DNA from 3 places in the Arthrobacter sp. 179 genome. Region 3 is predicted to be linked to each of the others. Evidence: predicted binding sites of a transcription regulator. Region 3 holds the regulator's gene; each other region holds the start of a gene.

Region 1 (9,840 bases), on a different contig from region 3:
GGTGGCCGAGGCCTGTTCGGCCAGCTTGGCGATTTCTGCCATGATCTCCAGGTCGTTGTTGACCTGTTCCACGATGCCGGGGCGGCGGATCTTGACGACGACGTCGCGGCCCTTCACCGTCGCCAGATGCGCCTGGCCGATGGAACCGGTGGCCAGCGGACTCGGATCCATGGTGGCCAGCAGCTTCGGGGCCTCGGGCCCCAGCTCGGCCTCGATGACCTCGCGGATTCCGTCGAAGGGCACCGAGGGGGTCCCGTCCTGGAGTTTGGCCAGTTCCGTCACGTACTCGGCCGGCAGGAGATCGGAGCGGGTGGAAAGGACCTGGCCGAACTTCACATACACGGCCCCCAGCTCCTCCAGGGCCAGGCGTAGTCGTTGGGGCAGCCCCTGGTTCTGGCCTTGGCCTGCGGGGAACCGGGCCGCGGGACCCAGGATGCGGGCGTCCACGCCCAAGGCGGCGAGCAGGAAGCCCAAACCGTGCCGGCTGAAGGTCTCGGCAATATCGCGGAAGCGTTCGCGGCGACCGGTCATGGCATTCCACGGTGTGAGGAGGTTCCCATGTCGGTCATGCTATCCTCCCGTGCAACCACCCCGACCGCCCCCGACCATCCAGGAGAGTCATGGCCACCCCGCATATCTCAGCAGAACCCGGCGACTTCGCACCCCACGTGCTGATGCCCGGGGATCCGCGACGCGCCCAGCGCATCGCCGAGACCTTCCTGGAGGACCCGCGCCTGGTCACCGAGGTCCGTGGCATCCAGGGCTACACCGGAACCGTCGACGGCCAGCCGGTGTCGGTGATGGCCTCGGGCATGGGAAGCCCCTCGATCAGCATCTATGCCACCGAACTGGCCAGGTTCTACGGGGTGAAGCGGATCATCCGGGTCGGCACCGTGGGCAGCATGCAACCGCAGCTGAAGGTCGGGGACGTCATCGCCGCCGCCGCAGCCCACACCACCTCGGCGATGACCGCGGTGCGTTTCCCCGGTGTCCACATCAGCCACACCCCCGATTTCGGGTTGTTGCGTGCCGCCGTCGCCCATGGGGAGGACAGCGGGAAGACGGTCCATGTCGGCTCCGTGCTGACCAGCGACGACTTCTACAACGGCGACCCCGAGGCCATGGCCCGGCTCGTCGAGGCCGGCACCCTGGCGGTCGAGATGGAAGCCGCCGCCCTGTATGCGGTGGGCATGCGGGAAAAGATCGAGACCCTGATGCTGGGCACCGTCTCCGATGGCAGCCCGGGCAGCTCTGATCTCACTGCGCAGGAACGCGAGGAGACCTTCACCGAGATGGTGGGGTTCGCGTTGGCGGCATTGCGTTCCTGAAGTCCGCGCCGGCCCGCGTGGTGCTCTGGGCAGAAGAGCCCGTATCGGAGATAGTGGGCGGACGGGACCGAACCATCCCGTCCGCGCCAGCAGAAGGACCGTGATGACAACGCCGTCAAACGAACCGGATACCCGTCCGAACGATGCCCCGGACGCCACTGCGGAGGACGACGCCGAACAGGCGCCCGGGCTGCGCGAATCCGCCCAAAGCCCGGCCGTGTTGATGCGCAAGCGGATCGGTCTCTTCGCCGGGCCGGTGCTGGCCGTCGTCGTCTTCTTCCTGCTGCCCGGCGATCTGGCCCAACCCGCCCGGTTCACCGCCGCGGTGGCGACCGTGATGGCCCTGTGGTGGATGACCGAGGCGATCCCGTTGGCCGCCACCGCGCTGCTTCCGCTCGTGTTGTTCCCCATGCTCAACGTCGCCGGAATGGGCGATGCCGCGGCACCGTATGCGAATCCGATCATCTTCCTGTTCATGGGTGGCTTCATGCTCGCCCTGGCCCTGCAACGGTGGAACCTGCACCGGCGGATCGCGCTGGCCACCGTGCTGCTGGTGGGGACCAAGCCCCGCCAGCTGATCGGCGGGTTCATGATCGCCACCGGGTTCATGAGCATGTGGGTGTCCAACACCGCCACGGCGGTGATGATGCTGCCCATCGGGATGTCGGTGCTGGCGTTGACCGCGCGGATGAGCGATGAGAAGAAGGTACCCCCGAAATTCGGGATCGCCCTGATGCTCGGCATCGCCTACTCCGCCTCCATCGGCTCGCTGGGCACCGTCATCGGGACCCCGCCCAACGCCCTGATGGTGGGTTATCTGCAACAGGCCCACGACATCCATGTCGGTTTCGGACAGTGGATGCTGGTGGGCGTTCCCATGTCGGTCGTCTTCATGGCGGTGGCCTGGTACCTGCTGACCTTCGTGATCTTCAAGCCCGAGATCAGCGAGATCCCCGGCGGCCGCCAGCTCATCTCCGATGAGTACAAGAAGCTGGGCCGGATGAACGTCGGGGAGAAACTGGTCCTGGCGATCTTCGTGCTCGCCGCGGCCTCCTGGATCACCGTGCCGCTGCTGTGGCCCGATACCTCCATCGAGGATGCCGTCATTGCGATGTGCGTCGCCGTGGCCCTGTTCATCATCCCGGCGAACCTGCGCAAGGGCGTCCCGCTGCTGAACTGGGGCAGTGCCAAGGAACTGCCCTGGGACATCCTGCTGCTCTTCGGCGGCGGGCTGGCCCTGTCGGCTCAATTCACCGAAACCGGCCTAAGCAAATGGGTCGGCGAACAAGTGGACGGCCTGGGCTTCCTGCCGGTGGTGGTCCTGATCGCCGCCGTGGCCCTGATCGTGTTGGGGCTGACGGAACTGACCAGCAACACGGCCACCGCGGCCGCGTTCCTGCCGCTGATCGGAGGGGTCGCCGTCGGGCTGGGATTGGACCCGATGCTCCTGGTGGTTCCCGTCGCCATCGCCGCCACCTGTGCTTTCATGTTGCCGGTGGCCACCCCGCCCAATGCCATCGCCTACTCCAGCGGCTACGTCGAGATCTCCGACATGCTCAAGGCCGGCATCTGGCTGAACGTCATCTCGCTGGTCCTGACCACTTTGACCACCATGACGTTGGCGGTCTGGGTCTTCGACGTCGTCTATTAGCCGCCAGCGGCCCCGGTAGGGTGGGGCCATGAGTTCCACGGACGTCACCATTGCCTTGCGCTGGTCGGATCAGGATGCCAACGGCCACCTGAACCACGCCCGCATCGTCACCCTCATGGAGGAAGCCAGGGTGCGGTGGATCCGCACCGAGGACGGGTTCGCCCGGTTGCTGATGGGGGTGGTCGTCGCCTCGATGACCGTGGACTACCTGGCCCAGGCCGAATACATCCCGTCGATGACCATCGGCCTGGGCATCGAGCGCATCGGGACGAAATCCTTCACCCTGCGACACACCGGCGTCCAGGACGGGACGACCGTGTTCGTGGGCACCACGGTCATCGTCCCGTTGGCGGCCGACGGTGCGGCCTCCCGCGCGTTGACCGATGACGAGCGCGAGGCATTGGGCAGGCATCTGGTGCAGGACCCCGCCGAATAACCGGTCCACCGCACGATTCCTCCTCCGGAAGCGCGCGGGGTCGCTGCTGCGCGGGGCCCGACGGCGGCGTAGCGCCGAAGCGGTGGTAAAGTCGAGGTAGATATGCTTCTGCCGCCCGTGGGTCGCTGAAGCCCTTGATTTTCCCGGTTCGCTCCGGCGTCGACTGTTCACCTGACGCTGCCGGCCGGATACCGAAGAAACCAGAACAGCACAGAGAACGGACACTCTTGAGAAAAAAGCAGCACCAGACCCCGCCCGCACTCGCCAAGGGAGCCCTGCGTGTCATGCCGTTGGGCGGCCTGGGAGAGATCGGCCGCAACATGACCGTCTTCGAATACGGTGGCAAGTTGCTCATCGTCGACTGCGGCGTCCTCTTCCCCGAGGAACAGCACCCCGGCGTCGACGTCATCCTCCCGGACTTCTCGGCGATCCGCGACCGCCTGGACGATGTGGTGGGCCTCGTGCTCACCCACGGCCACGAGGACCACATCGGCGGCATCCCGTACCTGCTGCGTGAACGCGCCGACATCCCCTTGATCTCCGCCCGGCTGACGCTGGCCTTCGTGAAGACCAAGCTGCAGGAACACCGGATCAAGCCCAACGTGGTCCAGGTCAAGGAAGGCGAACGCAAGAAGTTCGGTCCCTTCGACCTCGAGTTCCTGGCCGTGAACCACTCCATCCCCGACGGCCTGGCCGTGGCGATCCGCACCGGTGCCGGCACCGTGCTGGCCACGGGCGACTTCAAGATGGACCAGTTCCCGCTGGACCGCCGCATCACCGACCTGGCCGGCTTCGCCCGGTTGGGCGAGGAAGGCGTGGACCTGTTCCTGCCGGACTCCACCAACGCCGAGGTCCCGGGCTTCATGGCCGCCGAAGCCGATCTGCTGCCGGCCATCGACAACGTCATGCGTACCGCCCCGCGCCGCGTGATCGTCTCCTCCTTCGCCTCGCATGTGCACCGCATCCAGCAGGTCATCGACTCCGCCCATAAGTACGGCCGCAAGGTCGCCTTCGTGGGCCGTTCGATGGTCCGCAACATGGGCACGGCCCGCGAGCTGGGCTACCTGAAGATCCCGCGCAACGTGCTCGTGGACTTCAAGGAGGTCGACAAGATGGCGCCGGAGAAGGTCGTCATCATCTGCACCGGTTCGCAGGGTGAACCGATGGCCGCACTGGCCCGCATGGCCAACCAGGACCACATCATCGACCTCATCGAAGGCGATACCGTCCTGCTGGCCTCCTCGCTGGTCCCGGGCAACGAGACCTCGATCTACCGCCTGATCAACGACCTGACGAAGCTCGGCGCCAACGTGGTGCACAAGGGCAACGCGAAGGTCCACGTCTCCGGGCACGCCTCGGCCGGCGAACTGGTGTACTGCTACAATCTGGTGCGCCCGAAGAACGTCATGCCGGTCCACGGCGAACACCGCCACCTGAAGGCCAACGCCGAACTGGCGGTGCGCACCGGGGTGGATCCCAAGAATGCACTGGTCCTCGAGGACGGCGTGACCGTCGACCTCAAGGACGGCGTCGCCCGCGTCTCGGGCAACGTCGCCGCCGACTACGTCTACGTCGAGAACATGGTCGCCGGCGCGGCCACGGAGGAGTCCCTGCAGGACCGCATCCGTCTGGCCGAGGACGGCGCGCTGACCGTGCTGGCCATCGTGGACCCGGCGACCGGCGCCCTGGAGGAGGACCCCGAGTTCTTCCCGGTGGGCTTCAGCTTCTCCAATAAGGACCTCGGCAAGGCCGTGGGCATCGTGGAGAAGACCCTCAACGGACTCAAGGGCGTCAAGACCGGGCCGGACGCGGAACGGGCGATCTCCCAGGCCCTGGTGCGCTGGTCCGACCGCGCCTTGCGCCGCAAGCCCGTCGTCACGGTCATCACCGTCGACGCCTAGGCTCCGCCGCCCACCAAACCGGTTCCGATCCCTGCGATCGGGACCGGTTTTTTGGTGCCCGACGGCGGCTCGGGAACCGGGGCCGGTGATGCTACGCTGGTCATCGAAAGTTTGTTCTATTCCAGGGGGGTGTCGTGTTCGGTCAGGAGCCCGTGCATGTCCCGCCGCCCGGCACCTTCGGCGGGGATGAGGCCACCGGCGGGCCGACGGCGGAACGCCAGGCCAGCGGCTTCCCGTCCCCGGCCCGCGACTACTTCCACGGTGGGATCGACCTGAACCGGCATCTGATCCGCGATAGGACGTCCACGTTCATCATGCGTGTGGCGGGGAACTCGATGGCCGCCTCGGGCATCTGCGACGGGGACGAGGTGATCGTGGACCGCTCCCTTCCGGTGCGCGACGGCCGGGTCGTCATCGCCGTCCTGGAGGCCGAAATGGTCATCCGGCGCCTGGGCATCGACGCCGATGGGGTCTGGCTGCGCACCGACGACCCCGCGACCGGTCCGGTCATGGTCCGGGCGTTGGAGGACCTCACCGTCTGGGGCGTGGTCACCCGCTGCCTGCACCATGTCTGAGCCGGGTCCCGGACGCGGGCGCATGGCACTGGTGGACGTGAACAATTTCTATGTCTCCTGCGAGCGGGCCTTCGACCCGCGACTGGAAGGCCGTCCCGTCGTCGTGCTCTCGAACAACGACGGCTGCGTGGTCGCCCGGTCACCCGAAGCCAAGCAGCTCGGCATCAAGACCGGCACCCCGTGGTTCCAGGTCGCCGGGAGCGCGGAGGGCATGGGGCTGGTGGCCCGCTCCAGCAACTACGAGCTCTACGGTGACATGTCGTCCCGCGTGATGGAGGTCATCGGACGGTTCGGCGCCTGGCAGGAGGTCTACTCGATCGACGAGTCGTTCATCGGGCTACCGGGGGACGAATCGTGGCTGCGGGACAGCGCGCGCCGGATCCGGGAAGCGGTGTGGCGCAACGTCGGGGTCCCGGTCTGCGTGGGGGTCGCCCCGACCAAGACCCTGGCGAAGTTCGCCAACCACGTGGCCAAGCACAACCCCGGTCTGGGTGGGGTCTGTTCACTCGACAGCGTCCCGCCGGAGGAGATCCACCGCATCCAATCACGCGTCCCCGTCACCGGGCTGTGGGGTGTCGGGGCCAGAAACGGGCAACGCCTCAACGCCCTGGGCATCGAAACGATCGCCGATCTGCGGGCGGCGGACCCGCTGGTGATCCGCAAGAAGTTCTCGGTGGTGCTGCAGCGCACCGTGCTTGAACTCAACGGCACACCGTGCATTCCCGAGGTCGAGGAGCGGGCGGACAAGGCGCAGATCATGTTCTCGCGTAGTTTCTCCACCCCGGTGACCACCGCCTCGGACATGGACCAGGTGATGGCGCTCTACGCCCAACGCGGGGCCGCGCGGATGGCTGCCGAGGGATTGCGGGCCACGATGCTCACCGTCAGTGCCGGGGTCAGCCGCTTTGCCGGATCCGCGGAAGCACCGGGGGCGAATCCGGTGGTGGGCGTGAGGTTGTCGGCGCCGACGCAGGATCCGATCGTGCTCACCCGGACCGCCGTCGCGGCGATGCGGGAACGGTTGGTCCCCGGGATGCGGTACGTGCGGGCCGGGGTGGTGCTCTCGGGCCTGGAGCCGGCGGATGGCCAGGCGGCTTTCGAGGCCTTCACGGCCGAGGGGGAGGAGCGCCGGATGGGGACGCTGCTCGGGGATGTGCGCGCCCGTTTCGGACAGGCGGCGATCGGGTTGGGCCATGCCGGGCTGGCCGAACCGGCGGCCTGGACGATGAAACGCGAATTCGCTTCGCCCCGCTACACCACCGAATGGTCCGACCTGCCCGTGGTCACCGCGTGAATCCGGCCCCGGCCTCCCCGCGGTGGGGAGGCCGGGGCCCCGGGATGGTGTCGGCTAGAGCTTGACGACCATCTTGCCGGTGTTGGCGCCGCGCATCAGGTCCAGGAACGCGTCGACCGCGTGATCCAGTCCCTCGACCACGGTCTCGTCGAAGACGAGCTCCCCGGCCGCCAGCCTGGCCCCTGCCTGTTCGGCGAAGGCCGGGAGGTGCTCGGTGTAGTTCCCGACCGTGAAGCCCTGCAGGCGCAGGCCCTTGGTGATCAGGTTGGCCATGTTCCGTGGGCCGGCCTCGGGCTCGGTGATGTTGTACTGCGAGATGGCCCCGCACAGGGCCACCCGTCCACCGGTCTTCAGGGTGCCGAGGGCTGCTTCGAGGTGCTCGCCGCCGACGTTGTCGAAGTAGACGTCGATGCCTTCGGGGGCGGCTGCTGCCAGCTGGCCGGCGATATCGCCGTCCTTGTAGTTGAAGGCGGTATCGAACCCGTACTTGGAGGTCAGCAGTTCGATCTTCTCGGGGCTGCCCGCCGAACCGATGACCCGGGCCGCGCCCTTGAGCCGGGCGATCTGGCCGACCATCGTCCCCACGGCCCCGGCGGCACCGGAGACGAAGACGGTGTCACCTTCCTTCATGGAGGCGATCTCGAGCAGGCCGACCCAGGCGGTCAGGCCGGTCATGCCCAACGCGCCCAGGTAGACCGACGCCGGCAGGCCCGGCAGTTCCTGTACGGCGCGGAATCCTGCGGCAGGGCCCTGGGCGACATCCCGCCAGCCCAGGTCGTGCAGGACCAGGGTGCCTTCGGCCAGCGAATCGTCGCGGCTCTCGATGACGCGGCCGACGGCCCCGCCTCCCATGACCTCGCCGACGTTGAACGGGGGGATGTAGGATCCGGTGTTGTCGTTCATCCGGCCGCGCATGTAGGGGTCGACGGAGATGAAGTCGTTGGCGACCCGTACCTCGCCTTCGCCCAATGCCGGAAGATCGACGACGGCGGTGCGGAAGTTCTCGTGGTCGGGCCACCCGGTGGGGCGCTGGGCGAGCTGGATCTGTGTACTGGAAGTCATGGAATTGCTCCCTTGAAGTCGGTGGTATCGCTGACTGCGATAGGTCTATAATATTAGAACGATCGATACAAAATAAACATTTTGAGGCGAAGTTCACCCCGAGCGCAATGCCGGGGGATTCGACGGGGCCGGAAGGAGACACATGGCACGGAGCAAGGCATTCGACGTGGATGAGGTCATCCAAGCGGCCCGGGACGTCTTCTGGGTCGCGGGTTACGATGCCGCGGCCATGCCCGAACTGGAGCGGGCCACGGGGTTGGGCCGCTCGAGCATCTACAACGCCTTCGGCTCCAAGCGGGGGCTCTTCGACGCGGCAGTGCAGAGCTATCTGGACCAGGTGGTCCGGCCCCGGCTCGAGGTCCTGGTCACGGCCCGGGACGGGGCCGCGGGGCTTGGCGCCTACTTCGATTCCCTGGCCGATGCCGTGTGCGGGGAAGTCGGCCCACAGCGCGGATGCCTGTTGCTCACCGCCTCATCGGGACGCAACAGCCGTGACGAAGCGGTGCGTACCGCCATGGAGGCCTACCGGGTCGAAGTGACCGGGGCCTTCGCTGCCGCCTTGCGCCGTGACCTGCCGGCGCCCGCCGTGGATCAGGCCCCGCCGGAGGGACCGGACGCCCAGGCCGAAACCCGGATCGACGAGCGGGCCCGTCTGCTCTTCGCCTTGTTGACCGCGGGGATGACCCTGGCGCGGATCAACCCCGTGGAGGCGGAAGCCACGCTGCGTTCGGCGGCCGCCTTCAGCACCCCGGCCCATGCCTCCTGAGGGCGGCGCACCATGCCGATGTGGGGTTGTCGGTCGATCCACGGTAAAATCCTTGTGGAATGTCATCCCGGCTGTGCCCCGCTCCGACGCCCGGGATGCGCGGAAACGGGGTCCAACCCCGCCCCTCCGCAACCATTAGCGCCATCGGCGCGCCTCGGACGATAGATCCGGGTGGCCCACCGGGCCGCCGTCGTACTTGTTGGGTGGCCTTGGCCTATCCCGGTCCGTGGTACTACATTCGGTAGTCCACGGCCCGTGGTCACACCACCCGCAACCCACTGGAGGCCAGCGCATGGTGGATCCATCGCTTTTGAACAACCGCCCCTTGAAGAGGGCCGCGGCCGTTGTCGTCGGAGTCTTCGTCGTCACGTCGTCGTTGGCCGGCTGCCGCATCAATTTCAAGGACAACCACGTCCCTGAATTCGGCGGGGTCGTCGTCCGGGTGCTCGACGGCGATACCTTCATCGCCGACGTCGACGGCAAGGAAAAGACGGTTGATCTGCTCAACGTCCTGGCCCCGGCCGCCGGCGATGATGCCGAATGCCTCGGTGACCAGGCCACCGAACACCTGAAGACGATGCTGCCGGAGGGCAAGAAGGTCCGTCTGGAATACGACGACGACATGCCTCCCAAGCGCAGGAAGAACATGGCGGCGGCGTTCTCCGCCGGCAACTTCGTCAACGCGGAGATGGCCAAGGCAGGATTTGCCGTCGCGGAAAAGCAAAGCCCCAACAACCCCTACTACGACCGCGTCCTGGAGGCCCAGGATTCCGCCCAGGAGCAGGGCAAGGGACTGTTCGACGGTTCCAAAAAATGCACCATCGCCG
Region 2 (9,840 bases), on a different contig from region 3:
GGCGGGGTTCCCGGAGGGGTCCTGGCGACCGAATTGACCGGCCGCGCCATCGTAGTGGACCGCATGGGCGGGCATGGCCAATCCGAGATGTTCCCAGGCGGCGGGCATGGCGATCCGCCCGCGTGGCGTCCGCCCGAGCAGGCCCTCACGGACCAGATACGGTTCGGCGACGGTTTCCACCGTCTCGGTCTCCTGTCCGACGGCGATGGCCAGGGTCGACAGGCCCACCGGTCCTCCGGCGAATTTGGTGCACAGGGCCTCGAGGACGTTGCGGTCCATCCGGTCCAGGCCCTTGGAGTCGACCTCATACATGTCCAGGGCCGCGGAGGCGGCCCGGGCATCGATCTGTTCGATCCCGTGGACCAGGGCCCAGTCCCGGACCCGGCGGAGCAGACGGTTGGAGATCCTGGGGGTACCGCGCGAACGCAGGGCGATCTCGGCGAAGGCCGCGGAGTTCACCGACATGTCCATGAGCATGGCCGAACGGCGCAGGACCAGCTCGAGTTCCTCGGTGGCATAGAACTCCAGGTGCCCGGTGAAGCCGAACCGGTCACGCAGCGGCCCGGGCAACAGACCGGCACGGGTCGTGGCCCCGACCAGGGTGAACGGCGGGATCTCCAGGGGGATGGCCGTGGCTCCGGCCCCCTTGCCCACGACGATGTCGACGCGGAAGTCCTCCATGGCCATGTAGAGCATCTCCTCGGCGGGACGGCTCATGCGATGGATCTCGTCCAGGAACAGGACTTCGCCTTCGGTCAGCGAGGAAAGAATGGCGGCCAGATCCCCGGCATGCTGGATCGCGGGGCCGGAACTGATGCGCAGCGGGGCGTTCATTTCGGCCGCGATGATCATCGCCAGGGTCGTCTTGCCCAGCCCCGGAGGGCCCGACAGCAGGACATGGTCCGCGGAGCGTTCGCGGATCCGTGAGGCTTCCAGGACCAGCGAGAGCTGCTGGCGGACCCGGGGTTGACCGACGAAGTCATGCAGGTTCTTCGGGCGCAGTGCCGACTCGAGCGCCCGCTCCTCCGGCTCCGAGGAGGAGGCGGTGATCTGCTGGTTCTCGGTCATGGTTCCAGCCTATCGTCCGCCGGCCGAGGCGCCACGGCCCAGGTCGCGCAGAACTGATTTGAGGATGTTGCCCACCTGGGCGGTGGCCACGAGTTCGGGCTCGGCCTTGGCGGTGGCCGCCACAGCCTTTTCGGCGTCCTTATCGGACCACCCCAATCCGGTCAGGGCCTCGAGCACCTGTTCCTTCCACGCCGGTACGGTGGCGGCCTGGGCCGTGGTGGTGGCCTCCCCGGTGGGGGCGAGCTTGCCGGCCAGTTCCAGCACGATCCGCTGGGCGCCCTTGGGGCCGATGCCCGGAACCCGGGAGAAGGCCTTCGTGTCCCCCTCGGCGGAGGCCACCCTGACGTCTTCGGGGGTATGGACCGCCAGGACGGCCAGGGCGAGCCGCGGACCGATCCCTGCCACGGAGAGCAGCACCTCGAACACCTCCCGCTCCCCCGGCTCGGCGAAACCGAAGAGCGTCATGGAGTCCTCGCGGACCACCATCGAGGTATGCACCACGGCCTCGCGGCCCACATGCAGACCCGAGAGGGTCTGCGGGGTTGCCTGGACGAGCATCCCGAATCCGGAGACCTCGATGACGGCACTGTTCAGGGCCACATGGCTCACCACACCGTTGAGCGAACTGATCATGAAAAGCCTTCCTCCGGCGTCGTCCTGTGATCGGTGACCGCTGGGCGGCATCCGAACATATCTACGAATACCTTACCCGTCGGGCCGCGGATCCGGGCCCACCGACTCGGTCAGCGTGGCTTGCGGGCCGCTGCTTCGGCGGCGGCCCAGGCGCGTTGCGCGGGGGTCAACCCGCTGGAGCCGGCGGTGACCCCGCTGGAGGCCTGCGAACCGGGGGCCGCCCCGCGCCAGCCATGGGTGATGGCCAGGGCGGCGGCATCGGCGGCATCGGCCGGGCGGGGTGGTTCGTCCAGGCGGAGGATCTTGGCCACCATCTTGCCTACGGCGGCCTTGCTCGCCTGACCGCTTCCGGTCACGGCCGCCTTCACCTCGGTCGGGGTATGCAAAGCCACCGGGATGCCCCGCCGGGCCGCGGCGACGATCACGATCCCCGAGGCCTGCGCGGTGCCCATGACCGTACTGACATTGAGTTGGCTGAAGACCCGTTCCACGGCCAGCACGTCGGGGCGATGCCGGTCCAACCAGGCATCGATGCCTTCGGCGATGGCCAGCAGTCGCTGGTCCAACGAGGTGTCCGGCGTCGTCCCGACTACCTTCACGTCGACCAGGGACGCCCGCCGGTTGGGTTCGACGTCGACCACGGCCAGACCGCAGCGGGTCAGCCCCGGGTCGACCCCGACCACACGCAACGCCATGGGGTGCTAGTCGTCCGCTTCGAGCTCGGCCATGACCTCATCGGTGAGATCGGCATTCGAATACACGTTCTGCACGTCGTCGAGTTCCTCCAGGGCATCGGCCAGCTTGAGGAACTTGCGCGCGGCGTCGGCATCGATCTGGACCTGCATGGAGGGAACGAACTCGGCTTCATCGGATTCGTATTCGATGCCTGCCTCCTCCAGCGCCTTGACCACTTCCTGCAGGTCGGTGGGCTCGCAATGCACCTCGAAGCCGTCGCGGGATTCCTTGACTTCTTCGGCCCCGGCGTCGAGCACGGCCATGAGCAGATCGTCCTCGGTCAGGTCGTTCTTCGGCACCGAGACCACGCCCTTGCGGGTGAACATGTAGGCCACCGAGCCCGGGTCCGCGACGGTCCCGCCGCTGCGGTTGATGGCCAGGCGCACCTCGGAAGCGGCCCGGTTCTTGTTATCGGTCAGGCATTCGATGAGCAGTGCCGAACCCTGCGGCCCGCGGGCTTCGTAGATGATCTCGGCGTAGTCGATGACCTCACCGGTCAGCCCGGCACCGCGCTTGACGGCCCGGTCGATGTTGTCATTGGGGACCGAGGTCTTCTTCGCCTTGGCAACGGCGACTTCCAAGCCGGGGTTGCCCGCCATATCGGCGCCGCCGGCACGGGCTGCGACCTCGATGTTCTTGATGAGCTTGGCAAACGACTTCGCGCGCTTGGCGTCGATGGCCGCCTTCTTATGCTTGGTGGTTGCCCATTTGGAGTGGCCTGACATGCTTACGCTTCTCCCTTGATCAGCTGGATGAACAGTTCGTGGATCCGGCGCTCCCCCGTGACTTCCGGATGAAAGGACGTCGCCAACAGCGATCCCGAACGTACTGCAACGATTCTACTGTCCGTTCCCGCCTCCGGGCCCGATCCGCCCGCCGGGACCCGGACCGTGGCCAATACCTCGACCCCTTCGCCCACCGATTCGACCCAGGGGGCGCGGATGAACACCGCCCGCACCGCCGCCGCGGGTCCGCTGGCGGAAGACCGGGCATCCCGGGGTGGATCGGGCAGTCCCTTGAACGCCAGATCCGTTTCGAAGGACTCGACCTGACGGCCGAACGCATTGCGTCTGACGCTCATGTCGATGCCGCCGAAGCTCTGCTGCGACACGCCTTGGCGGTCGGTCGAGGGGTCCAGGATCCGATCAGCCAACAAGATCAGCCCGGCGCAGGAACCGAAGACCGGGAACCCGTCGGCGATGCGTTCCTTCAACGGGGCGGAGAGCCCGAACATGCGGGAGAGCTTGTCGATGGTGGTCGATTCGCCCCCGGGCAGGACCATCCCGTCCAGCCCCGCCAGTTCCTCGGCCCGGCGGACTTCAACGGCGCGGGCGCCTACGGATTCCAACGCCGCCACATGTTCGCGGACATCACCCTGGAGGGCCAGGACACCGACGTTGAGCATGTGGAACCGCCTTTCCCGGGTGGGGCCGGGGTCGCACCGCGTCACCGCGGCGGAGGAAATGGGACGCTTCAGCATAGTTCCCGCACCGGCCGACCGCCCACCGGGTAGGCACCGTCAGCCCCGGGCCTGGTCACGAGGAGGCTGCGGGGCTGGTCACGGGGAGGCTGCGGGGCGCCAAGGCCGGGCCCCGTCCCCGTCGGCGCCCAGGACGTTCAAGGTCGAGCGCGTGCGTTTCAGCGAGGCGGCATCACCGGCCGCCGTCGTGCACGGGGTCTTCGCCGGCAGGGCACACCAGCGCACCGGGTCCTGGGCCATGATGTGTCCGACCCAACGCGGGGCCGAGGTCGTCCACCGGTCCCCCTCCTTCACGAAGTCCAGCTTCAGGCTCACCCCTTCCCGGTTCACCGCCAGATCGGTGGCATGGGCGGACACCGAGTTGCCCAACCCGTAGGCGATCCACACCCCGTCGCGCTTTTCCAACGGCAGCACCGAATGCGTGTGGTGCGAATAGACCGCATCGAATTCCCCGCTGTCCGCCAGGGTGTGGGCGATATGGGTTTGTTCGGTGGTCGGGCGTGTCGAGTACTCCTCGCCGGCATGGAACCCGGCCAGCACGACGTCGGCGCCTGCCTTGCGGGCTTGTCTGGCCCGGGCGATCATCTGGTCGGTGTCGATGAGATCGACCCTCCAGTCGGTGTCGGCGCTCAACCCGTTGAGCCCGTAGGTGGCTGCCACGACGCCGACCCGGATTCCCCCGGCCTCCAGGATCAGCGGCTTCCGGGACTCCGCGGCACTGCGATAGGTCCCGGTATGTTCCAGCCCTGCCTCGTCCAGGGCGTCCAGGGTGCGTTCGACCCCGGAAGTCCCGTCGTCGACGGCATGGTTCGTGGCGGTGGTGCAGGCGTCATAGCCGGTGGAGGCCAGGGCCGGAAGGATCTGCGGGGGCACCACGAAGGACGGGTACCCGCGATAGGGCCCCTTGTCGGTCCCGACCGGGGTCTCCAACGAACAGATCGCCAGATCGGCGTCGGCAAGATAGGGCGCCAGACCCGATAGCAGCGGGGCGAAGTCGGGGGTAGCGGCCGAACCGTCCGCCCGGGCCTGTTCCCACAGGGGTGGGTGGAGCAACACGTCACCGGTCACCACCACCGAGACCTCCTCGCGGGACGAGGGCATCGGGTCCGGCCCGGTGGCCTCCGCATCCGTCGTCGCCGCCGTGGCGCTGCCCGCCGTTGCCGGGGCCGCCGCATTCGGCGGCGTCGTTCCCGTCCCGGCCGGCTGGGAGGTATCGGCGCCTGAACAGCCCGACAGCAGGATCAGCGAGGCCACCAGGGCGGCTACTCGGACGGCGGCCCGCCGGCGGGTCGGCAACGATCTGTGGCTCATCCTCCGATGGTAGGCGTCGCGTCCGGTCCGCAGGTGTGAAAAACTGACTTCATGACGAATCCCCTGCTCAGCAAAAGCGTGCTGCCCTTCGAAATGCCCGCGTTCGATCTCCTGACGGCGCAGGATTATGTCGAAGCGGTCAAACACGGCATCGCCGAGCAGCTGGCCGCCATCGCCGCCATCACCTCCTCCACCGAGGAGCCCACCTTCCCCAACACCACCGAAGCCTTCGAAACCAGCGGGGAAACCCTGCGCCGGGCGGTCATGGCCTTCTCCAATGTCAGGCCTTCCCACGGCACCGACGACATCGTGGAGGTCGATGCCGACATCCAGGCACTGCTGACCGAACACGAGGATGCCGTGCACCTCGACGCGCAGCTCCACGCCCGGCTGTCCGCCGTGGAAGCCGCCGGTGGGCTCGACGGCGAACGCCAGCGCCTCAGTTCCGAGACGCTGCGCCGGTTCAGCCAGGCGGGAGCCGGGCTCGATGAAGCGGGCAAGGAGCGCCTCCGGGCCCTGAACGCGGAGATCTCCGCCCTCTCCACCCGGTACGGGACCCGGTTGTTGGCCGGGATGAACGACGCCGCGGTGCTCTTCGATTCCGCCGAGGCACTCGAGGGCCTCTCCGACGCCGAGATCGCCTCGGCCGCCCGTGCCGCCACGGAGGCCGGACATCTTCACGGCTATTTGTTGACCCTGGTCCTGCCGACCCAGCAGCCGGCCCTGGCCCGGTTGGAACGGGAGGACTCACGCAGGCGGCTGTTCGAGGCCTCCACCCGACGTGGCCAGGAGGGACCGAACCGGACCCTGGAGCTGGGCGCTTCCATGGCGCGGTTGCGCGCCGAACGGGCCGCCCTGTTGGGCTATGACCATCACGCGGCCTACGTCCTCGAAGGCCAGACCGCTCCCTCGGTGGAGGCGGTGCGTGAACGTCTGGCCGGCCTCATCCCCGGTGCCCTGGCCAATGCCGCCACCGAGGCCGCGACCATGGCCGAGCTGGCCGGACGGCCACTCGCCCCTTGGGACCGCGCCTACTATTCGGCCCGGGTCCAGCGGGAGAAGTACGCCGTGGACGCCGCGGCGTTGAAGCCCTGGTTCGTACTGGACCGGGTCATCCACGCGGGGGTCTTCGCCGCAGCCACGCGGCTCTACGGGGTGGAGTTCACCGAACGTCACGACCTGCCCGTGTACCATCCCGAGGTCAGGGTCTGGGAGGTCACCGACGCCGATGGCAGCACGTTGGGGCTGTTCCTGGGCGACTACTTCGCCCGGCCCACCAAGGCCGGCGGTGCCTGGATGAACAGCATCCGCGACGGGGCCTCCCTCTTCGGCGAACTGCCCGTGGTCACCAACAACCTGAACATCCCGGCCCCGGCCGAAGGCCAACCCGCGCTGGTGACCCTCGATGAATGCCGGACCCTGTTCCACGAATTCGGCCATGCCCTGCATGGGCTGTTCGCCCACGGGATCTACCCTTCCCTCGCCGGGACCTCGGTGCCGCGCGACTTCGTCGAATATCCCTCGCAGGTCAACGAGATGTGGCAGTTCGACGCCGAGCTCGTCACCAAATATGCCCTCCACGTGGAGACGGGCGAACCGCTGCCCGCCGGCGCCGTGGAGAAGATCCAGGATGCGGGCCTCTGGGGTGCGGGCTTCTCCACGACCGAATACCTGGCGGCGGCCCTGTTGGATCTGGAGTGGCATTCCCTGGCCGCCGGGGAGGATCCGGGGGATCCGTTGGAGTTCGAGGACCGGGTGCTGCGCGAGGCGGGCTTCTCCCCCGAGGTCATCGTCCCGCGCTACCGCACCGGCTACTTCAAGCACATCTTCGATGGCGGCTATTCCGCCGGCTACTACTCCTATATCTGGAGTGAAGTCCTCGACGCCGACACGGTGGAGTGGTTCACCGAAAATGGTGGTGGGACCCGGGCCAACGGCGACCGGTTCCGCCATGAACTCCTGGCCCGGGGCAATACCCGGGACCCGTTGGCCTCCTATGAGATCTTCCGCGGGCGTGAAGCCCGGCTCGAGCCATTGCTGGTGCGCCGCGGACTGGACGCAGCCGCCCAATGAGCACCGTAGCCGGCGCACAGCGCGCCTTCACCGACTGGCACCGGACCCTGGCTGCGGCCACCGGTGGCCGGGAGTTCTCCACCCACGGCTGCCAATGGCTCTATCAGCCGACCCGGGCCCGGTTGGTCCTGCTCTTCCCCACCCGTCCCGAAGCCTCCGGGCTGCGCCCCGGACTGGCGGAGGGAACCCGTCTGGGGGCCCGCGAAGTCCACGTCTTCCTCAATGCCGCGGCCCGCGACGAGGCCCTGACCGAGCTGGGCTTCCGAGACGCGCCCCCGCTCTTCTGGCACGGTGGGTCCGCGGCAGATGTGGCGGCAGCCGGCCGCGATGGCCAACCGTGGGAGGGCGGCGTCGAATTATCCTCCACCCTGCCCGAGGCCACCGGGGCCGACCGGGAAGAACTGGCGGTCCTGCAACCGGAGCGTCGGATCGAACAAGCCGTGGCCCGGGGCGCCGACGTAACGCTGGCGGGACGGGGGTTCGGTCAATTGCATGACGGCGGGGACCTGTCGATCCAGTCCCTGGCGGTCGGCCGCTCCTGGCGGCGTCAGCGGGCCGGAACGGCCCTGCTGGGGGCCCTGGTCGAACGGCTCGACTCCGAGGAAGGTTCGGGCCAGGTCCTGGCGGCTTCGACCCCCGGGGCGTCGGCCTTCTTCCGCACCAACGGCCTCGAGCTGCTGGGCAAGGGACGCCATCTGGTGCAGTAGGAAGACACGAACGGCCGGCCACTCGGGATGAGTGGCCAGCCGTCCGTTTCAGCTCAGGAGGGTTTACCAGCCGCGCTCGGAGAGGCGGTGCGGTTCGGGCAGCTCCTCCACGTTGATGCCGACCATGGCCTCACCCAGCCCGCGGGAGGCCTGGGCAATGACGGAGGGGTCGTCGTGGAAGGTGGTGGCCTTCACGATGGCTGCGGCCCGCTGGGCCGGGTTGCCTGACTTGAAGATGCCTGAGCCGACGAACACGCCGTCGGCGCCAAGCTGCATCATCATCGCGGCATCCGACGGGGTGGCGATGCCGCCGGCGGTGAAGAGCACGACGGGCAGCTTGCCCGCCTCGGCGACTTCCTTGACCAGTTCGTAGGGTGCCTGCAGCTCCTTGGCGGCCACGTAGAGCTCGTCCGTGGGCATCGAGGACAGCTTCGCGATCTCGGCGCGGATCTTGCGCATGTGCCCCGTGGCGTTGGAGACGTCGCCCGTGCCGGCTTCACCCTTGGAACGGATCATGGCAGCACCCTCGTTGATGCGGCGTAGGGCCTCCCCCAGGTTGGTGGCACCACAGATGAAGGGGACCGTGAAGTCCGTCTTGTCGATGTGGTTGACGTAGTCGGCCGGTGTCAGGACTTCCGATTCGTCGATGTAGTCGACCCCGAGGGACTGCAGGATCCGGGCCTCCACGAAGTGGCCGATACGGGCCTTGGCCATGACCGGAACCGATACGGCGTCGATGATGCTGTCGATCATATCGGGGTCGGACATGCGCGAGACCCCGCCCTGGGCGCGGATGTCGGCGGGAACCCGTTCCAGGGCCATGACGGCGACGGCGCCGGAATCCTCAGCGATTCGGGCCTGCTCTGCGGTGACGACATCCATGATGACGCCGCCCTTGAGCATATCGGCCATGCCACGCTTGACCCGGGGACTGCCGGTGGTGTTCTCAGTGCTGGACACGTATGGTCCTTTCAAAACGGGGGGAAAGTACGCTCCATCCTAAGCCAGTGTGCCGGTGATCACCGCCCCCGATGACGCCACCGGTCAGCGATGGGCGTGCTTCGGCGCCACCGCGGCGCCGATGATGTAGCACCACTGGTGCTCGCGGTCGATCTCAGCCCTGGTCCCATGCGTCGGCGATGTCCTGACGGATGTCCCCCAGGACCGCTGGGATGGCTTTGGTCCGGGCGATGATCGGGAAGAAGTTCCCGTCCCCGCTCCACCGCGGGACCACATGCTGATGCAGGTGCGCGGCGATGCCCGCCCCGCCGGCCACCCCCTGGTTCATGCCCAGGTTGAAGCCCGACGGGTTCGCCACCGCCCGCAGCACACGCATCGCCTGTTGGGCTGCCGCCCCCATTTCGGCGGTTTCCTCCACGGTCAGATCCGTGTAGTCCGGGACGTGGCGGTAGGGGCACACCAGCAGGTGCCCGGAGTTGTAGGGGAAGAGGTTGAGCACCACGAACATCGTCTTGCCCCGGTGCACGATCAACGATTCCTCGTCGCTGCGCTGGGGCCCGGTGCAGAAAGGGCAGTCCTCTTCGTTCTTGACCTGCCCCTGGCCCTGTTTGATGTAGGCCATTCGATAGGGCGTCCACAGGCGTTGGAAGGAATCCGGGACCCCGGCCAGTTCGAAGTCGTCGGTGATGTCCTCGTCGTGTTCCGGGGTCCCCATCAACTACGCCTCCCGGTTCTGCACGGCGGAAACGATGCGCTCGATGGCCTCGGCCACCGGCACCCCGTTGTCCTGGCTCCCGTCACGGAACCTGAAGGAGACGGCGCCTGCCTCGGCGTCCTCTCCCCCGGCGATCAGGGTGAAGGGGATCTTGTCCT
Region 3 (9,840 bases):
CGTGTGGCACCGGCGCCTGCGCCGCCGTCGTGGCGACCCGACACTGGGCCGGTGGGGCCTCGGCACGCCGCTGGGACGTGCACGTTCCCGGCGGGACCGTCTCCGTACGGTTCGTGACGGCTCCCGAGGGCCGCGAGCATGTGGTCCTGGAGGGACCTGCGGTACTGGTGGCCGAGGGGACCCTGGTCTAGTCCTTCGAGGGAGTCGTGCCCACGCCGGAGGCATCCGTGGTGTTGCGCACCCTCAGGATGCGGAAGGTCTTGGCGCTGGAGTATCGATCGACGATGAACCCGGTGGGGAGTTCCCGAACCAGCCACTGTTGCAGTGAATCCGAGCCCAGGTTCTTCTGGACGACCAACCAGGCAGTTCCGCCGACAGCCAGCCGGGGCAACCAGTGGAGCAGGATCCCATGCAGGATTTCCTTGCCCACCCGGATCGGGGGATTGGACCAGATGGTCTGGAACCTCAGGTCGTCATCGACGGCTTCGGGGGCCGTGGCCACCACGTTGTCCAGGGACAGGGCCTGCGCGTTTTCGCGGGTGAGTTCCAGGCTGCGCTGGTTGACGTCCACGGCATGGACGGTGGCGGAGGGGGAAGCCAGAGCCATGCTCAAGGCGATCGGACCCCAGCCGCAGCCGATGTCGAGCAGGTGGCCTTCCGCCGCCGGGGCGGGCACCCCGGACAGCAGGACCGCGGTTCCCTTGTCGATTCCATCCGGGCTGAAGATGCCTCCGGCGGTGTTGACGGCGTGTTCCGTGCCGCCGAGCATCACGCGGACGCTCCTGCGGGTGAATGGCGTCGACGGTTGTGCGCTGAAGTAGTGGTCCGAACCCATGGGTTGAAGATTAACCGTCAGGGTGACGCCAAAGCGAATCCCGGTCTTCCCGGCCCGACGGTTTCAGTGATAGAGTTATCCCAATCACTCACGGTTCGGGCACTCTCGGGTTTCGGCCTGTGGAGGAAACCAGCCACCTGTCGGTGACCCGGACTAGAATTGGTGTACGAATCCTTTCAAAGGGGAACATGACCACTCATAACGAGCCCAACCCGGACGATCGAAACCTCCCGGAGGACGAGATCCAATCCGTCATCGACCGTATTCTGGCCACGGACGATGCCACCGACCGTGCCACGCCCCAGCGTGCTGACGACAGGCGCGCCCAGGCGCCGCTGGGCGGCAAAGCCCTGGCCTTGGACGGCAAGGGTGACGGACACTCATCAAGCGATGGCGACCAGCGCGATCTGTCCGAACGCCATGCGCTGCGCCGCGTCGCCGGATTGTCCACCGAGCTGGAAGACGTCACCGAGGTCGAAAACCGGCAGCTTCGGCTGGAACGGGTGGTACTCGCCGGAATCTGGACCGAAGGAACGTCCCAGGAAGCGGAAAACTCCCTGCGGGAACTGGCCGCCTTGGCCGAAACAGCGGGATCGGAAGTCCTGGATGGCATGGTCCAGCGCCGCTTGAAACCGGATCCAGCCACGTTCCTGGGCTCGGGCAAGGCCCAGGAGCTGCGCGATGTCGTGGCCAGCACCGGGGCCGATACCGTGGTCGTCGATTCCGAACTGGCTCCATCCCAGCGCAGGGCGTTGGAGGACATCGTCCGGGTGAAGGTCATCGACAGGACCTCGCTGATCCTGGACATCTTCGCCCAACATGCGCAGAGCCGTGAGGGCAAGGCCCAGGTCGAACTGGCCCAGCTTGAATACCTTCTTCCCCGCCTCCGTGGCTGGGGCGAATCCATGTCACGCCAAGCCGGTGGCCGGGTCGGGACCGCGGGCGGTGGCATCGGATCACGCGGCCCCGGCGAGACCAAGATCGAATTGGACCGTCGACGGATCCGTGACCGCATGGCCAAACTCCGTCGCGAGATCAAGGGCATGAAACCGGCACGTGATGCCAAACGCTCGAACCGGAAACGCAATGCCGTTCCGGCGGTGGCCATTGCCGGGTACACGAACGCGGGAAAGTCCTCGCTGCTGAACCGCTTGACCGACGCCGGGGCGCTGGTGGAGAACGCACTGTTCGCCACGCTGGATCCCACGGTCCGGCGCACGGAAACCGAAGATGGCTTAGGGTACACCATTGCCGATACCGTGGGATTCGTCAGGTCGTTGCCCACCCAACTGGTGGAGGCCTTCCGCTCGACCCTCGAGGAAATCGCCGACGCCGATCTGATCCTGCACGTGGTCGATGCCTCCCACCCCGACCCCGAAGGCCAGATCCATGCGGTCCGGGAGGTCCTCACCGAGGTCGACGCGCAGGACATTGCAGAGATCATCGTGTTGAACAAGGCCGATATCGCCGATCCGTTCGTCGTCGAACGCATTCGTCAACGCGAACCGAACCATGTGGTGGTCTCTGCCCGGACCGGCGGGGGGATCCCCGGACTGCTTGCGGCGATCAGCGAAGCCATCCCCCGTCCGGATGTGGCCATGGAATTGCTGATTCCCTATGACCGTGGTGATCTGGTCCACCGGCTGCACGGCTCCGACGCGGAGATCCTGGAGACCGAGCACCTGGATGAAGGGACCCGTCTGTCCGTGAAGGTACGCGGTGCACTCGCCGCGGAATTGGAGCAGTTCGTCGTACATGGCTGAAGTACAAGAGGTGGTCGCCCTCCTGGATCAGGCGGTCGAACGCATGGGCGGGGAAAGCAGGCCCGGACAGCATGAGATGACCAAACAGGTCGTGGAGGCCTTCGAAAGCGGAAAGCACCTCCTGGTGCAGGCCGGCACCGGGACGGGTAAATCGCTGGCCTATCTGGTTCCGGCGATCGCCCACGCCCTCGAAGCAGATAAACCGGTGGTCGTCTCCACCGCGACCTTGGCCCTGCAGGCCCAGATCGTCGGTCGGGACGTTCCCCGGCTCCTGGAGAACCTGGATGACGAGCTGCCGCGGCACCTGGATGTCGCCCTGGCCAAGGGGCGATCGAACTATGTCTGCAAGTACAAGCTGGGAGGCGGCTACCCCGACGAGGATGAAGGGGCGCTCTTCGCGTTGGGCGATGACGGGGCGGCCCGCCCGTTGACCGCCGGCACGGGGCCCACTTCGGCACTGGGCCAGGAAGTCGTTCGCGTACGCGAATGGGCCGAGGAAACCGAATCGGGGGACCGGGACGATCTCGTCCCGGGGGTCAGCGAACGTGCCTGGCGGCAGGTCTCCGTCAGTGCCATGGACTGCCTCGGTGCCCAGCGGTGCCCGATGGCCGAGGAATGCTTCAGCGAACTGGCCCGCAAGAAGGCCGGCGATGCCGACATCGTGATCACCAACCACGCCTTGCTGGCCGTCTCGGCGTTCGAGGGATTGGCGGTGCTGCCGGAATTTGACACGGTGATCATCGACGAGGCCCATGAACTCCAGGACCGGGTCACCAATTCGGTGACCCGCCCCATCTCGGCAGCGCTGGTTGCCGCCGCGGCCACCGCGACCCGCAGAAACTGCAAAGGCGTCGCTGTCGAAGCCCTCAACCAGGCGGGTAAGACCCTGTCCGACTCCCTGGAGGGAGTGCCGACCGGGCTGCTGCCCAAGGGGCTGAACGAAGAGCAGGTCGCCGCCATCGCCGCCGTGCGCGAAGCGGCGCGTACGGCCCTGTCCGACTCGAAACCGGGGAATGGCGAAACCGCTGACGGCGGACGCCAGATGGCCCGCTCGCAGTTGATGTATCTGCAGGAACAGTGCGAACGCCTCGATGGACCCGCCGATGAACGCGAGGTCGTCTGGATATCCCGCCAAGGCAACTTCACCCCGGGGGCCGGTTACAGCGCCCCGGATGACTCGGCCCCCGCGACGATCAATGTCGCTCCACTGTCGGTGGCCGGCAAATTACGTGAGGGCCTCTTCGACGGCCGCACGGTCGTCCTGACCTCCGCGACCCTGGCCATAGGTGCTGCCTTCGAACCGGTGGCCGGATCGTTGGGGCTGCTCGGCGAGGGGGCTCCCGCGTGGACGGGCATCGATGTCGGTAGCCCCTTTGACTATGCCCGGCAGGGGATGCTCTATGTTGCGCGGCATCTGCCCAAACCATCGCGAAACGTATCGACCGAGGCCCTGGATGAGCTCGCCGACCTGATCGGGGCCTCCGGCGGGGGAGTACTGGCATTGTTCTCCTCCCGGCGGGCCGCCGAGGAGGCCGCCGAAGCGCTGCGGCCACGGGTGGACCCGGAGATCCTCTGCCAGGGCGAGTCGAGCATGTCCACGTTGGTCCGGCAGTTCGCCGATGAACGCGATACCTGCCTGTTCGGGACCATGACCCTCTGGCAGGGAGTCGACGTGCCGGGTCAGTCATGCCGGGTGGTGGTCATCGACAGGATCCCTTTCCCACGCCCCGACGACCCGCTGTCCACGGCACGCAGCCGCGACGTTGCCCGACATGGGGGCAACGGTTTCATGGCCGTCTCCGCCTCCCATGCAGCAGTCCGTCTGGCCCAGGGGGCAGGCCGGTTGATCCGTTCCACGGGGGACCGTGGCGTGGTGGCCGTCTTGGATTCACGGCTGGCCACCGAACGCTATGGAAACTACCTGCGTGCGTCGCTGCCCCCGATGTGGTCGACCACGGACAAGGACGTCGTGCTGGGGTCGCTGAGGCGTCTGGCGGCGAGCGAGGACTAGACATGAAAGGAGGGCCCGTCCGCGGACGGGCCCTCCTGGAAGTACACCGCGGCCTAGATCGAACGCATCACCGAAACGACCTTGCCCATGACGGTGGCATGATCGCCCAGGATCGGCTCGTACTGGCGGTTCTGTGGCAGCAGCCACGTGTGGCCGTCGCGCTGCCTGAAGGTCTTCACCGTGGCCTCGTCATCGAGCAGCGCCGCGACGACATCGCCGTTCTCCGCATGTTGCTGACGGCGGACGACGACCCAGTCCCCGTCACAGATGGCTGCCTCGACCATCGAATCCCCGCTGACCTTGAGCATGAACAGTTCACCGTGCCCGACGAGTTGGCGTGGCAATGACATGACATCCTCGACCGCCTGGTCCGCCAGGATTGGTCCACCGGCGGCGATGCGGCCCACCAGCGGAACCCGGGCCACCTCGTCGGAATCATCCGAGTCCACCACGGTCAGCCGGGGCCGAAGCTGCTCCGGTTCCCGCGGGGCGGGAGCCGGCTGCGAGGCCTCCGGGGTCCCGGTGACCTCGGGGGCCAGCGGGCGCAGGATCTCCATGGCCCGGGGGCGGCGTGGATCCCTCCGGATGTAGCCGAGCTTCTCCAGCTGGGCGAGCTGGTGGGTGACGCTGGACAAGCTCGCCAGCCCGACCGTATCGCCGATTTCGCGCATGGACGGCGGATACCCCTTGGCGGTCACGGCCTCCTGGATGGTTTCCAGGATCCGCCTCTGCCGGACAGTCAACCCCTTCGGTGCCTTCTTCGGCGCCGGATTCTCCGCTGAGCTCATGATCCATCCCGTCCTGGTAAATCGCCGGCGTACCGGGGCTGTGCGCAATGTGTCGGATGCAACTGGTGGACTCTCATCCATCCAGCCGATGTCTTCCACTCTAGGGCAGTCACGGACTTCATTCAAAGATTTATTCGAACGTGTCTCGACAATCTTCGTACATAGATGCTAAAAATGAGATAGAAGTTCGAATATGAGTTCGAAGATCGGGTTCGACACCCGCAACGAGAACCCGCTTCGGCGGACAACAGGAAGGTCAGACCATGGCGCAGATCGCACTCGCAGCCCCGGTGTCCCTCAAGGCGGACTCCGTTCCGACCACCGCCCCGGCCCATGCCTCCACCCCTCGGGGCCGGCTGGAGCTGACGCGCCGGGGGCGCTTCATCCTTATTGGCCTGCCGGTCATGCTGGCAGCCACCGCCCTGCTCGTCCTCGCTGGCATCTTCACCGCCCCGGTCATGGCCTCGGACGCATCGGATACGACCGCGGTGGAAGCCACGACCGTCTCCGTCATGGAGGGCGACACGGTCTGGGCGCTGGCCGAGGAGTTCGCCCCGCAGCGCGACCGCCGTGACGTCATGGCGGAAATCACGGAAATGAACGACCTGAACGGATCGGTCCTCGTCCCGGGCCAGGAGATCTTCGTCCCCACGGGCGATTAGGCCCGCTTTATGACCCTGTCACCCGGTCCGATTCCCGACTGCGGGGCACGGGCAATAGAATGGGGTCGTGAGTGATCAGCTGGAACGACTGGCCAAATTGCCCCTGCGTGAAAACCTGCGTGGCATCGAACCCTACGGCGCACCGCAACTGGACGTGCCCATCCTGTTGAACGTCAACGAGAACACCCATCCGTTGCCCGAGGCAGTAAGCCGGGCCATCTCCGAAGAGGTCAGTGCCGCCGCTGCGTCCCTGAACCGTTACCCGGATCGTGAATTCACCGAACTCCGCGAACGCCTCGCCGACTATTTGGGACACGGGCTGGATGCGGCGAACATGTGGGCCGCCAACGGATCCAACGAGGTCCTGCAGCAGATCCTCCAGGCCTTCGGAGGGCCGGGACGCACCGTGATGAGCTTCCCGCCCACGTATTCGATGTACCCGTTGCTGGCCAGCGGGACCGACACCACCTACCTCGCCGGAGAGCGGAGCGGTGACTTCGGACTCAGCGCGCGATCCGCAGCGGACCAGGTCACGGAGGCGGCGCCGGATATCGTGATCCTCTGTTCGCCGAACAACCCGACGGGTACCGCCCTGGGACTGGACGTCGTGGAAGCGGTATACGAGGCAGGGCGTGCCAGCCAGGCGATCGTCATCGTCGATGAGGCCTACGCCGAATTCGCACTCAGCGGGACCGGATCCGCGCTGACACTGCTGCCCGGCCGCGAACGACTGATCGTCACCCGGACCATGAGCAAGGCCTTCGCGCTGGCCGGGGCCCGGCTGGGCTATCTCGCGGCGGCCCCGGAAATCGCCGATGCGCTGCGCCTGGTCCGTCTGCCTTACCACCTCTCGGCCGTCACCCAAGCCACCGCCAATGCCGCCTTGAAACAGGTCGATGCGCTGCTGGCCACGGTCGAGGACATCAAGGGCCAACGCGACAGGATCGTCCGCGAACTCACCCGGTTGGGGTTGGAACCGGCAGTCAGTGACTCCAATTTCGTCTTTTTCGGCGGGCTCGAGCATTCCCGTGCCATCTGGCAGGGTCTGCTCGAGGCCGGGGTACTCATCCGAGATGTGGGCATCGCCGGTCATCTGCGGGTCACCGCTGGAACCGAGACCGAGACGACCGCATTCCTCCAGGCCTTGGAGGGCCTCCTGAGCCCCGCCGCGGATACCGGCACCGGGCACGACAGCTAGACTTAACCTGCGGGCCGCCACCGTCGCCGCCCGCCCCACCCACACCGAAGGAATACCCATGTCTGCAGAATTGCTCGGCGGTCGCCGAGCCCGCATGGAGCGTGCCACCAGCGAGTCCACCGTCACCGTCGAACTCGACCTGGACGGCACGGGTGTCGCGAACATCAGCACCAGCGTCCCGTTCTACGACCACATGCTCACGGCGCTGGCAAAGCACTCGCTGATCGACCTGACGGTCCAGGCGACCGGCGACACCCACATCGACGCCCACCACACGGTGGAGGACGTGGCCATCACCATCGGCGAGGTCCTGCGCACCGCCCTGGGCGACAAGGCGGGGATCCGCCGCTTCGGCGAAGCTTCGGTCCCGCTCGATGAGGCCCTGGCCCACGCGGTCGTCGACATCTCGGGACGGCCCTATCTGGTTCACGGGGGTGAGCCGGCAGGTCAGGAATACCACTTGATCGGCGGGCACTTCACCGGCTCGCTCACCCGCCACGTCTTCGAATCGATCACGCTGCACGCACAGATCTGCCTGCACATGCGACTGGTGTCCGGCAGGGACCCGCACCACATCGTCGAAGCGCAGTTCAAGGCCTTCGCCCGCGCCTTGCGCCAGGCCGTGGAACCAGACCCCCGCAACGCCGGGATGATCCCCTCCACGAAGGGTGCCCTGTAGATGGCCGGGCCCCGGATCACCGTGCTGGATTACGGATCGGGCAACATCCGTTCCGCGGTCCGCGCGCTCGAACACGTCGGAGCCGAAGTCACCCTGAGCAACAAACCGGATGACATTCGTGGGGCCGATGGTCTCGTCGTTCCAGGAGTCGGCGCCTTCGCCAGCGTGATGAAGGCCCTCGGCGAGGTCGGGGCAGGACCGTTGATCGGGCGCCGGATCGCCGGGGGCCGTCCGGTCCTGGGGATCTGCGTCGGCCACCAGGTCTTCTTCGATGAGGGGGTCGAACACGGTATCCGGACCGCCGGTTTCGGGGAATGGCCCGGAACCGTCGAGCGGCTCAAGGCGCCGGTGGTCCCGCATATGGGCTGGAACACCGTCACGGCGGCCGAAGGGTCCAGGCTCTTTGCCGGTCTCGAGGACGAGCGGTTCTACTTCGTACACTCCTATGCGGTCCAGCATTGGGATTTCCCGGTGGCCCAACCGCGTATGAGCCCCCCGGCAGTGACCTGGTCCGATCACGGGGGCCCCTTCATCGCCGCCGTGGAGAACGGGCCGTTGTCGGCCGTGCAGTTCCACCCGGAGAAGTCAGGCGAAGCAGGGGCGAAACTGCTATCCAACTGGTTGGGAACCCTGTCCTGATGTGGAGTCTCATCCTCATGGCGGTCGGCGGCATCCTCGCCGGTGGTGCGTTGTCGCTGCGTCAGCAAAAGGCCCATATCTCCTGGATCATCGCGACCTGGGTCCTGGCGGCGATGGCCCTGCTTTCCGCCTACATCATGACCCTGAAGTAGTCTTCCCCTCCCGGCAAGACGCCGCGTACCACCCCCCACGACCTATTCGACGAAGACCGGAGAAGATCCCCGTGACCAGCAACAGCATCCTCGAACTCCTGCCCGCGGTGGACATCGCCGACGGGCAAGCCGTCCGCCTCGTCCAGGGCGAAGCCGGCAGCGAGACCGGGTACGGTGACCCGCTTGAAGCGGCCCTGGCCTGGCAACAAGACGGCGCCGAGTGGGTGCACCTGGTGGACCTGGACGCCGCATTCGGGAGGGGGAACAACACCCAGGCCGTCGCCCGGATTTCCCGTGAACTGGGAATCAAGATCGAACTCTCCGGCGGAATCCGGGACGACGAATCCTTGGAACGGGCGCTGGAATTCGGCGCCGCCCGGGTCAACCTGGGTACCGCTGCCCTGGAAGCCCCCGACTGGACGGCCCGCGCCATCGCCCGGCACGGAGACAAGATCGCCGTCGGACTCGATGTGCGGGGAACCACGTTGGCCGGCCGCGGGTGGACCAGCGAAGGGGGAGACCTCTGGGACGTGCTGGCCCGGCTCGAAGACGCCGGATGCGCCCGCTACGTCGTGACCGATGTGACCAAGGACGGAACACTGCGCGGTCCGAACGTGGACCTGCTGCGTGAAATGTGCACCCGAACCAGTCGACCCGTGATCGCCTCCGGCGGGATCTCCAGCCTCGATGACCTGCGCGAACTACGTGCCTTGGTGCCCGACGGGGTCGAGGGCGCAATCGTGGGCAAGGCCCTGTATTCCGGGCAGTTCACCCTGCCCCAGGCCCTCGACGTCGCCGGCCGGCGGTAGCGATGACCGACGGCGCATCCAACGCGGCCGCCAGAACACCCCGCGGGAAAGCTCCCACGGACCAGCCGATCGGCCGCCACCTGCCAGGACATATCGAGGCCGCCCTGCTCCGCGCCGGAGAAGCCACCGACTCCGCCGGCCAATCCTGGGCCGGACGGGATCTGTCGGGCGGGGGAAACCCGCTGCACCACTTCGATGATGACGACGGCACGGCCGACCCCGGCTACCTCGAAGCCATCACCGCGCTGAAGGCCGGCTCCGGTACCGAACATATGGTCCACGAGGCGTTGGCCCACGCCAGGGT

What was found. Region 3 encodes LexA, which represses DNA repair genes until DNA is damaged. Its sites were predicted from a motif close to TCGAACANNTGTTCGA; they were not measured.
Region 1: ACT3UE_RS09590 (LexA family protein) is a predicted target of LexA. The motif match lies at 5,420-5,435, and genes of this name have one in related genera.
Region 2: ruvA (Holliday junction branch migration protein RuvA) is a predicted target of LexA. The motif match lies at 1,753-1,768, and genes of this name have one in related genera.

What each region holds. Positions count from the first base shown of each region.
Region 1 is NZ_JBQSYU010000013.1:56,678-66,517, forward strand. Features, by position in the region: gene ACT3UE_RS09565 (ABC1 kinase family protein) at 1-531, opposite strand, end outside; gene deoD (purine-nucleoside phosphorylase) at 621-1,328, shown strand; gene ACT3UE_RS09575 (SLC13 family permease) at 1,432-2,979, shown strand; gene ACT3UE_RS09580 (acyl-CoA thioesterase) at 3,008-3,415, shown strand; gene ACT3UE_RS09585 (ribonuclease J) at 3,700-5,316, shown strand; gene ACT3UE_RS09590 (LexA family protein) at 5,451-5,891, shown strand; gene ACT3UE_RS09595 (Y-family DNA polymerase) at 5,884-7,185, shown strand; gene ACT3UE_RS09600 (NADP-dependent oxidoreductase) at 7,240-8,247, opposite strand; gene ACT3UE_RS09605 (TetR/AcrR family transcriptional regulator) at 8,390-9,013, shown strand; gene ACT3UE_RS09610 (thermonuclease family protein) at 9,306-9,840, shown strand, end outside.
Region 2 is NZ_JBQSYU010000003.1:590-10,429, forward strand. Features, by position in the region: gene ruvB (Holliday junction branch migration DNA helicase RuvB) at 1-1,068, opposite strand, end outside; gene ruvA (Holliday junction branch migration protein RuvA) at 1,078-1,701, opposite strand; gene ruvC (crossover junction endodeoxyribonuclease RuvC) at 1,812-2,396, opposite strand; gene ACT3UE_RS02620 (YebC/PmpR family DNA-binding transcriptional regulator) at 2,403-3,161, opposite strand; gene pdxT (pyridoxal 5'-phosphate synthase glutaminase subunit PdxT) at 3,164-3,841, opposite strand; gene ACT3UE_RS02630 (CapA family protein) at 3,995-5,227, opposite strand; gene ACT3UE_RS02635 (M3 family metallopeptidase) at 5,279-7,300, shown strand; gene ACT3UE_RS02640 (GNAT family N-acetyltransferase) at 7,297-8,007, shown strand; gene pdxS (pyridoxal 5'-phosphate synthase lyase subunit PdxS) at 8,071-8,967, opposite strand; gene ACT3UE_RS02650 (HIT family protein) at 9,122-9,682, opposite strand; gene thrS (threonine--tRNA ligase) at 9,686-9,840, opposite strand, start outside.
Region 3 is NZ_JBQSYU010000015.1:46,734-56,573, forward strand. Features, by position in the region: gene dapF (diaminopimelate epimerase) at 1-191, shown strand, start outside; gene ACT3UE_RS10365 (class I SAM-dependent methyltransferase) at 188-835, opposite strand; gene hflX (GTPase HflX) at 1,024-2,598, shown strand; gene ACT3UE_RS10375 (ATP-dependent DNA helicase) at 2,591-4,609, shown strand; gene lexA (transcriptional repressor LexA) at 4,663-5,397, opposite strand; gene ACT3UE_RS10385 (LysM peptidoglycan-binding domain-containing protein) at 5,661-6,059, shown strand; gene ACT3UE_RS10390 (histidinol-phosphate transaminase) at 6,127-7,257, shown strand; gene hisB (imidazoleglycerol-phosphate dehydratase HisB) at 7,316-7,936, shown strand; gene hisH (imidazole glycerol phosphate synthase subunit HisH) at 7,937-8,575, shown strand; gene ACT3UE_RS10405 (hypothetical protein) at 8,575-8,727, shown strand; gene priA (bifunctional 1-(5-phosphoribosyl)-5-((5-phosphoribosylamino)methylideneamino)imidazole-4-carboxamide isomerase/phosphoribosylanthranilate isomerase PriA) at 8,793-9,536, shown strand; gene ACT3UE_RS10415 (SseB family protein) at 9,539-9,840, shown strand, end outside.